One region of the Mesorhizobium sp. P160219 genome, then DNA from elsewhere that is predicted to be linked to it. Evidence: riboswitches for the same ligand, from Rfam matches in the RefSeq annotation. Region 1 holds a riboswitch; the other holds the start of a gene.
The links. A riboswitch is a leader RNA that binds a small molecule or an ion and turns the genes downstream of it on or off. The one in region 1 is predicted to bind S-adenosylmethionine.
Positions count from the first base shown of each region.

Region 1 (4,412 bases):
ATCGAGCAGGCGTTGCGCTTTGCCAGCGCGGCGGCCGCGCTCAAATGCCAGCGCTTCGGCGGCCGGCTGGGGGCGCCAAACAGGGACGAGGCAATGGCCATGGTCGCGGCGACCTGGCCCGTCTGAAACAGATTTAACTTTTCACCGGGTGCTCGACCGCCTGCCGGCCGAAATCCGGCACGTCGATATCCTGGCCGGCCTCGATGATCGAACGGCGAACGGCCCGGGTGCGGGTGAACAGGTCGAACAGCTTGTCGCCGTCGCCCCAGCGGATCGCCCGCTGCAGCGAGGCGAGGTCCTCCGAAAAGCGCGCCAGCATTTCCAGGATGGCATCCTTGTTGTGCAGGCACACGTCGCGCCACATGGTCGGGTCGGAGGCGGCCAGACGGGTGAAGTCGCGGAAACCGGAAGCCGAATATTTGATCACTTCCGACTTGGTCACCGATTCCAGATCGTCGGCCGTGCCGACGATGTTGTAGGCAATGATGTGCGGAAGATGCGAAACGATGGCCAGCGTCATGTCATGATGCTGCGGGTCCATCGTGTCGATGTTGGAGCCGCAGCGCCGCCAGAATTCCGACAGCTTTTCCAGCGCGGCCGGATCGGTTCCCGGCAGCGGCGTGAAGATGCACCAGCGGTTTTCGAACAGCTCGGCGAAACCCGCATCCGGGCCCGATTTCTCCGTACCTGCCAGCGGGTGCCCCGGAATAAAGTGCACGCCGTCCGGTACATAGGGCTGCATTTGCGCAATGACCGAGGCCTTGGTCGAACCGACATCGGTGAGGATGGCGCCCTTTTTCAGCGCCGGCGCGATCTCTTGCGCCACCTCGCCCGACGATCCCACTGGCACCGAGACGATGATCAGGTCGGCATTGCGGACCGCTTCCCTGGCGTCGGTGGTGTAGCTCTCGCCAAGACCGAGCTCCTTCGCCCGTGCCAGCGTGGTCGGGCTGCGCGTCGCGATGGCGACATGGCGGGCCAGGCCCTCGCGGCGGATGATGCGGGCCAGCGACGAGCCAATCAGGCCGATGCCGACCAGCGCGATCTTTTCAAACATCGGTGAAGTCATTGTTTCAGCTTTTCAGGAATGTCGTGAGGGCATCGATGACGCCGCGATTGGCTTCTTCGGTGCCGACGCTCATGCGCAGCGCATTGGGAAAGCCATAGCCGGTAACGCGCCGCAATATATAGCCGCGCTGGGTGAGGTAGTCGTCCGCCGCCTCAGCCGAATGCTTCTTGTCGTCGGGAAAGTGGATGAGGACGAAATTGCCGACGCTGGGCGTCACGCGCAGCCCAAGCTTCGTCAGTTCTTCATTCAACCAGGTAAGCCAGGTCTCGTTGTGCAACGAACTGCGCTCGACATGGGCGCGGTCGCGGATGGCGGCAATGCCGGCCTCGATCGCTGTTGCGTTAACGTTGAAAGGGCCGCGAACACGGTTGATGGCATCGACGATGTGCAGTGGGCCATACATCCAGCCGATGCGCGCGCCGCCAAGGCCGAGCTTGGAGAAGGTGCGGGTCATGACCACATTCTGCGCGCTGCCCGCCAGCTCGATACCTGCCTCATAGTCATTGCGCCTGACGTACTCGGCATAGGCCGCGTCCAGCACCAGAAGCACGTTGCCCGGGAGCGCGGAATGCAGGCGGCGGACCTCCTGGAACGGCAGATAGGTGCCGGTCGGGTTGTTGGGATTGGCGAGGAAGATGATTTTGGTCCGCGGCGTCACCGCGGCCAGGATCGCGTCGACGTCGGCGCGCTCCTCGGTTTCCTTCACAGCAACCGGCTTGGCCCCCGCCGACTGAATGTAGATCTTGTAGACCATGAAGGCATGTTCGGTAAAAATCGCCTCATCGCCTGGCGCAAGATAGGTCTGCGCCAGCAGGCCAAGTATCTCGTCGGAACCGTTGGAGCAGATGATGTTTGCCGGGTTGAGGCCGTGCACCTCGGCGATCGCCTCGCGCAGCCGGCGGGCGGTGCCGTCGGGATAGACATCAAGCTTGCTGGCCACTTCGCGCGCGGCCTCGATCGCCTTCGGCGACGGGCCGAGCGGGTTCTCGTTCGACGACAATTTATGGATCTTGGCGACGCCGGCAGGTGCCGTGCTCTTGCCTGGTACATAGGCGTCGATGTCCATGATGCCCGCGCGGGGCGTCGGTCGTGCCTTGTCCGCTGTCTTGTCCATGTCGCAAATCCATCGAGAATGCCTCCGTCCGGAGGCCGCAGCGGAAATACAAGCCGTAGCCGCGAATGTCGAGAGGCGGGCAATAGCTGGCCGTTGACGCCGGGCCGCACGAGTTCTAGAAGAACGCAACAGTTCCGTGGTGATTTGGCCGGTCGGCTTGCAGCCACGTTAAACAACTCGCTAAAGGGCCGTTTGCGTGACGTAACCGGCTTTGCGATCGCATTGCCGGTTTTTTATTGCCTGACGGCGGGCAAGGAGAGTCACATGGCCGCGCTCCGCGCTACAAAAACCAACAACGAGGCCGACAACCCGTCGAGCCCTGTGTTGCGTTTTGGCCCTGACAAGCCGCTGAAGCTCGACGCCGGCACGCTTTTGTCGCCGTTCCAGATCGCCTACCAGACATATGGCGCCCTCAACGATGCCCGCACCAACGCCATCCTGGTCTGCCACGCGCTGACCGGCGACCAGCATGTCGCCAGCACCAATCCGGTGACCGGCAAGCCCGGCTGGTGGGAAGTGCTGATCGGTCCCGGCAAGATCATCGACACCAACCGCTTCTTCGTCATTTGCTCCAACGTCATCGGCGGCTGCCTCGGCTCCACCGGTCCGGCCTCGACCAATCCCGCCACCGGCAAGCCCTACGGCCTCGACCTGCCAATCATCACCATCCGCGACATGGTGCGGGCGCAACTGATGCTGGTCGACCATTTCGGCATCGAAAAGCTGTTTTGCGTGCTCGGCGGCTCGATGGGCGGCATGCAGGTGCTGGAATGGGCGTCATGCTATTCCGAGCGCGTCTTCTCGGCCCTGCCGATCGCCACAGGCGCACGCCATTCCTCGCAGAACATCGCCTTCCACGAGGTCGGCCGCCAGGCTGTCATGGCTGATCCGGACTGGCATGGCGGCAAATATTTCGAGCACGGCAAGCGCCCGGAAAAGGGGCTCGCCGTGGCGCGCATGGCCGCCCACATCACCTATCTGTCGGAAGCCGCCCTGCATCGGAAATTCGGCCGCAATCTGCAGGACCGCGAAGCGCTGACCTTCGGTTTCGACGCAGATTTCCAGATCGAAAGCTATCTGCGCCACCAGGGCATGACATTCGTCGACCGCTTCGACGCCAACTCCTACCTCTACATGACCCGTTCGATGGATTATTTCGACCTCGCCGCCGACCATGGCGGCCGGTTGGCAGATGCCTTTGCCGGGACCAAGACCCGCTTCTGCCTGGTGTCCTTCACCTCGGACTGGCTGTTCCCGACCGAGGAGAGCCGCTCGATCGTGCATGCGCTCAACGCCGCCGGCGCCTCCGTCTCCTTCGTCGAGATCGACACCGACCGCGGCCATGATGCCTTCCTGCTCGATGAACCCGAACTGTTTGCCGCCATCAAGGGCTTCATCGGCTCGGCGGCCCGCGCAAGGGGGCTCGCCTCATGAGCGTCAATGGCAGCCAGCGCGTCGACCTCGAAGTCGTGGCCAACCTGATACCGCCGCAGTCGCGGGTGCTCGATGTCGGCTCCGGCGACGGCCTGCTGCTCGAACTCCTGCAGGAGACCAAGCAGGTCGACGGCCGCGGGCTGGAGCTGTCACAGCGAGGCGTCAATGAATGCGTTGCGCGCGGCCTCTCGGTCATCCAGGGCGATGCCGACACCGACCTCGAATTCTATCCGGACAAGGGTTTTGACTTCGTCGTCCTGTCACAGACGCTGCAGGCGACCCGCAACCCGAAGCTGGTGCTCGACGAGCTGCTGCGAATCGGCAACCGCGCCATCGTCTCCTTCCCCAATTTCGGCCACTGGCGGGTGCGGCTGTCGCTGTTCGTCAAGGGCCGGATGCCGGTGACCGCGGACCTGCCCTATTCCTGGTACGACACGCCCAACATCCATTTCTGCACCATCCGCGACTTCGTCAATCTGGTCGAGGAACTCGGCGCTTCGGTCGAGAAAGCCACCGCGCTCGACGGCAACGGCCAGAAGATCGGCCTGTCGATGCCATGGTGGTTCTGGAATTTCTTCGGCCAGCAAGCGGTGTTCTTGCTGAAGCGGTAGTTTGCCCCTATTCCAGCACGTCCGTCGCCTTGTGCGGGTGCTGAACGCCATCGGCGATGATCACATCGGCGTGGGAGTTGTCGGTGCGCAAGGCCAGAATCTCCCGATAGGCTGATGAATCGTACCAGCCCCACGCATGCGCCCTGTCCGGAAACTCGATGACGATCAGATGCCCGGGCCATTC
Region 1 covers NZ_JBYNWG010000001.1:99,693-104,104, forward strand. Annotated here, with positions in the region: gene AC3EMP_RS00490 (sugar kinase) at 1-126, shown strand, start outside; gene AC3EMP_RS00495 (prephenate/arogenate dehydrogenase family protein) at 134-1,069, opposite strand; gene hisC (histidinol-phosphate transaminase) at 1,074-2,183, opposite strand; SAM riboswitch at 2,310-2,387, shown strand; gene metX (homoserine O-acetyltransferase MetX) at 2,448-3,617, shown strand; gene metW (methionine biosynthesis protein MetW) at 3,614-4,228, shown strand; gene AC3EMP_RS00515 (DUF1330 domain-containing protein) at 4,236-4,412, opposite strand, start outside.

Region 2 (4,412 bases), 1.5 Mb from region 1:
CGCTGTCCTTTGCCGACGGCATCAAGACTCAGGCCGGCGACGTGTTCGAGATCGAGGCCGGGGATTTCGGCCTGCCGCTGCGCAACCCGCTGGAGATCGAGCAGCCGGTGAAGGTGGCGGTGAAGGCGCTTTGAGACGTAATCTCCCCTTGAGGGGGGAGATTGGCAGCGCCCACCGTCAATAAATATCGAAGTCGAAATACTTGGCCTGGATCTTCTTGTAAGTGCCGTCGGCGACGATGGCGTCTATCGCCGCATTCAGCTTGTCGCGTAGCGCCGTGTCTTCCAGGCGGACAGCGATGCCGGCTTGCGTCTCGGTGCCCTTGACGTCGCCGACAAGCTTGCAGCAGCCTTCGCTCGCCTTCTTCAGCCAGTCCATCAGCACGAACTTGTCGGAGATGACGGCGTCGAGACGGCCGTTCTGCAAGTCGGTGATCGCCTCTTCCTGGGTGGGGTAGAGTTTCGCCTCGGCGCCGGCCTTGCCATAGGCGTCCTGCGCATAGTCGGCCTGGGTGGTCGAGGCCTGCGCGCCCACCGTCTTGCCGGCAAGGGCTGCCGGTTCGGTGGAAGTGAGGTCGCTGTCCTTGGGCGCCACCAGCGCCAGCGGCGTCGTGTAGTATTTGTTGGTGAAGGCGACCTGTTTCTTGCGCTCCTCGGTGATGCTCATCGAGGCGATGATGGCGTCGAACTTTTTCGCCTGCAGCGCCGGGATGATGCCGTCCCAGTCCTGGGTGACGATCTCGCACTCGACCTTCATCTGCGCACACAGCGCATTGGCAATGTCGATGTCGAAGCCCTCGATCTTGCCGTCCGCGGTGATGGTGTTGAAGGGCGGATAAGCGCCCTCGGTGCCGATCTTCAATTTCTCCTGCGCCTCAGCCAGCGAGCCGGCCGATATCACCAGCATGGCAGCGCCCGCTGCCGATATGATCCATCTTGAAATCTGCATTTTGGTTCCCCTTGCGCGCCGTTCTCTTGCCGGCCACCGAAAGGCAGCCAAGCATGGTGAGGCAGCGCAGGCAAGTATTTTGCCTGACGGTGATCGAAGGTTCAGCCGGCGGGGCGGAAATGCTTGGAGAGCTTGAGGCCTTGCGCCTGGTAATTCGAGCCGAGATCGGTGCCGTAAAGCGCCTGCGGCCGCTTCAGCATGTGTTCGTAGACCAGCCGGCCGACGATCTGGCCGTGGTCGAGGATGAACGGCACTTCGTGGCTGCGCACTTCGAGCACCGCCCGGCTGCCGGTGCCGCCTGAGGCCGAATGGCCGAAGCCCGGATCGAAGAAGCCGGCATAGTGAACACGGAATTCGCCAACCAGCGGATCGAAGGGCGTCATCTCGGCGGCGTAGAGCGGCGGCACGTGCACGGCTTCGCGGCTGACCAGGATGTAGAACTCGTCCGGGTCGAGCACCAGTTCGCCGGCGCCGCTCTTATAGAGCGGCTCCCAGAAATCGACGGCATCCTGGGCGGCGCGCTTGTCGACATCGACCAAGCCGGTGTGATGCTTGCCGCGATAGCCGACCAGGCCGTTCTGGTCGCCGTCAAGATCGATCGACAGCGCAATGCCGCCGCCGGAAATGTTGGGCGGCTCGGTCGCCACCAGCATCTCGGCCCGGTGCAATTCGTTCAGTTCTGCCTCCGACAACAGCGCGTTGCCGGTGCGAAAGCGGATCTGCGACAGCCTCGATCCGGCGCGTACGACGATCGGGAAGGTGCGCGGACTGACTTCGAGATAAAGCGGCCCGTGATAGCCGGGGGCGATCTTGTCGAACTCATGGCCGCGATCGGTCATCACCCGGGTGAAGATGTCGAGCCGGCCGGTCGAGCTCTTCGGGTTGGCCGAGGCCGACACGTTTGCGGGCAGCGCCAGGCGTTCGAGCAGCGGCACGATGTAGACGCAGCCGGTTTCCAGCACCGCGCCCTCGGCGAGACTGAATTCGTGCAATTTCAGCCGGTGAAGCTTGTCGGCCACCAGATGATCGGGACCCGGCAGGAAGGAGGCGCGCACGCGAAAAGCCTTGTCGCCGAGCCTGAGATCGAGGCTCGCCGGCTGCACCTGGTCGACATCGAGCGCGCGCGGCGACTTCAGCGCGCCGGACTGAAACAGCGCGGAAATGTCCTGATCGGGAAGAATGCCTGTCTGCCGCAAAAGGCTGGCTCCGCTCCAAGGTCGGTCTCTTTGTGGCAGGTTCTTGCCGCAAAACCGCTGGATATTATTGCGGAACCTGCCTGGTACAAACCTCTTAATGAAGCCGGCAATTGACGCAAGCGCAGGTGAGGTCTAAAGGGTCGTTATCCCGTGGTGATTTGGCCGGTCGGCTTGCAGCCACGTTAAACAAGTCGCTAAAGGACCGTCGGGCCGCAAGGCCATATGGACCGGTTGCGACTTTCGCGGCCGGTTTTTTTGTGTCTGGAACAAAAGCGATGAGCACCAAGAAGCGTAACTGGAAACCTCAGACCGCACTCGTGCACGGGGGAACGCTGCGTTCCCAGTTCGGCGAGACGTCCGAAGCGATGTACCTCACCCAAGGCTATGTCTACGAGACGGCGCAGGCTGCCGAGGCCCGTTTCAAGGGCGAGGAGCCGGGCTTCATCTATTCGCGCTATGCCAACCCTACCGTCGACATGTTCGAAAAGCGCATGTGCGCGCTGGAGGGTGCCGAAGATGCGCGCGCCACGGCGTCCGGCATGGCGGCGGTGACGGCAGCGCTCCTGTGCAGCGCCAAGGCCGGCGACCATATCGTTGCGGCGCGCGCGCTGTTCGGCTCCTGCCGCTGGGTGGTGGAGACGCTGGCGCCGAAATACGGCATCGAGGCAACGCTGGTCGACGGCACCGACATCGCCAACTGGGAAAAGGCGGTGCGGCCGAACACGAAACTGTTCTTCCTGGAAAGCCCGACCAATCCGACGCTGGAAGTGGTCGACATCGCAGCGGTGGCGGCGCTCGCCACCTCGATCGGCGCCAGGCTGATCGTCGACAATGTCTTTGCCACGCCCTTGCAGCAGAAGCCCTTGCAGCTCGGCGCCCATATCGTCGTCTACTCCGCGACCAAGCACATTGACGGCCAGGGACGCTGTCTCGGCGGCATCATCCTGTCGGACAAGAAATGGATCGACGAGAATTTGCACGACTATTTCCGCCACACCGGCCCGAGCCTGTCGCCGTTCAACGCCTGGACGCTGCTCAAGGGCCTGGAGACGCTGCCGGTTCGGGTGCGCCAGCAGACGGAAAGCGCGGCCAAGATCGCGGATTTCCTGGCAGGACGGCCGGAAATCGCCCGCGTCATCTATCCCGGCCGCGCCGACCACCCGCAGGCCGACATCGTCAAGAAGCAGATGACGGGCGGATCGACGCTGATCTGCCTCGACGTGAAGGGCGGCAAGCAGGCGGCCTTCGCCTTGCAGAACGCGCTCGACATCGTGCTGATCTCCAACAATCTCGGCGACGCCAAGAGCCTGATCACCCATCCGGCGACCACCACGCACAAGAACCTCAGCGACGAAGCTCGCGCCGAGCTTGGCATCGGGCCGGGAACGCTCAGGCTGTCGGTCGGTCTTGAGGATACGGACGATCTGCTGGAGGACGTTGCGCAGGCACTGAAGGCAGCCGGGTAGGCCGCGAGGCGTCACGCTCCCGACGAAGCCTCTTCCAGCTCGGCTGCCTTGGTGCCGATGATCATGGTGTTGCCGCGCCAATCGACGGCGCCGCTCAGCCAGCCGCGCGCCCAGATGGCGGGAAGCATCATGTCGCGGACCATCATCGCCGGGACCATGCGCAGCGACAGGTGCCAGCCCTTGGCCGCGGCCAGCGCGCATTCGGGAATGTAGGCCGCCGCCAGCACGGCCAACACCGTGGCCGGCAGGCTGACGCCGGCACTTGCTGCCGCCACCAGCGCCAACGCCAACGGCACGGCGACGCCGGTCAGGATCTCGGGTGCGAAAAACAGCGGGAAAGTGACGCGGCGCAACCGCGCCCAGCGCGCCTGACGCGACCAGATGTCGGCAAGTCGGCGCTGCCCCAGTGGTTGATCGAAAGGCGAGGCAACGAGATTGACGCGCAGGCCCAGTCCGTTGACCAGCTTGGTTGCAGCAGCATCCTCGGCGATCTCGGCGGCCAGCGCACGGATACCGCCACTGGTATCGAGCATCGGCTTGTTCCACAGCATGCTCTTGCCTTGGGCAAAGCCGAGACCGAGCGCCTCGCCGGCATATTGCCAGCGCGCCTGCAGCGTGTTGAGGAACGCGCATTCGACCTCGGCCCAAAAGCCATCCGGCCGAGAGCCGATCGGCGTCGAGCAGATAAGCCCGGTATTGGTCCGCCAGGCCGCCATCAGGTGCTGGACGTAATCCCTTGGCATCAGCACGTTGGAATCCGCCAGAATAACCCAATGATAGCGCGCCGCTTCCCAGCCCTTGA
Region 2 covers NZ_JBYNWG010000001.1:1,648,643-1,653,054, reverse strand. Annotated here, with positions in the region: gene araD1 (AraD1 family protein) at 1-134, shown strand, start outside; gene AC3EMP_RS08080 (ABC transporter substrate-binding protein) at 178-948, opposite strand; gene AC3EMP_RS08075 (2'-deoxycytidine 5'-triphosphate deaminase) at 1,050-2,144, opposite strand; SAM riboswitch at 2,285-2,362, shown strand; gene AC3EMP_RS08070 (O-succinylhomoserine sulfhydrylase) at 2,420-3,610, shown strand; gene AC3EMP_RS08065 (ceramide glucosyltransferase) at 3,622-4,412, opposite strand, start outside.
Region 2: another riboswitch for S-adenosylmethionine. It lies ahead of AC3EMP_RS08070 (O-succinylhomoserine sulfhydrylase); the one in region 1 lies ahead of metX (homoserine O-acetyltransferase MetX).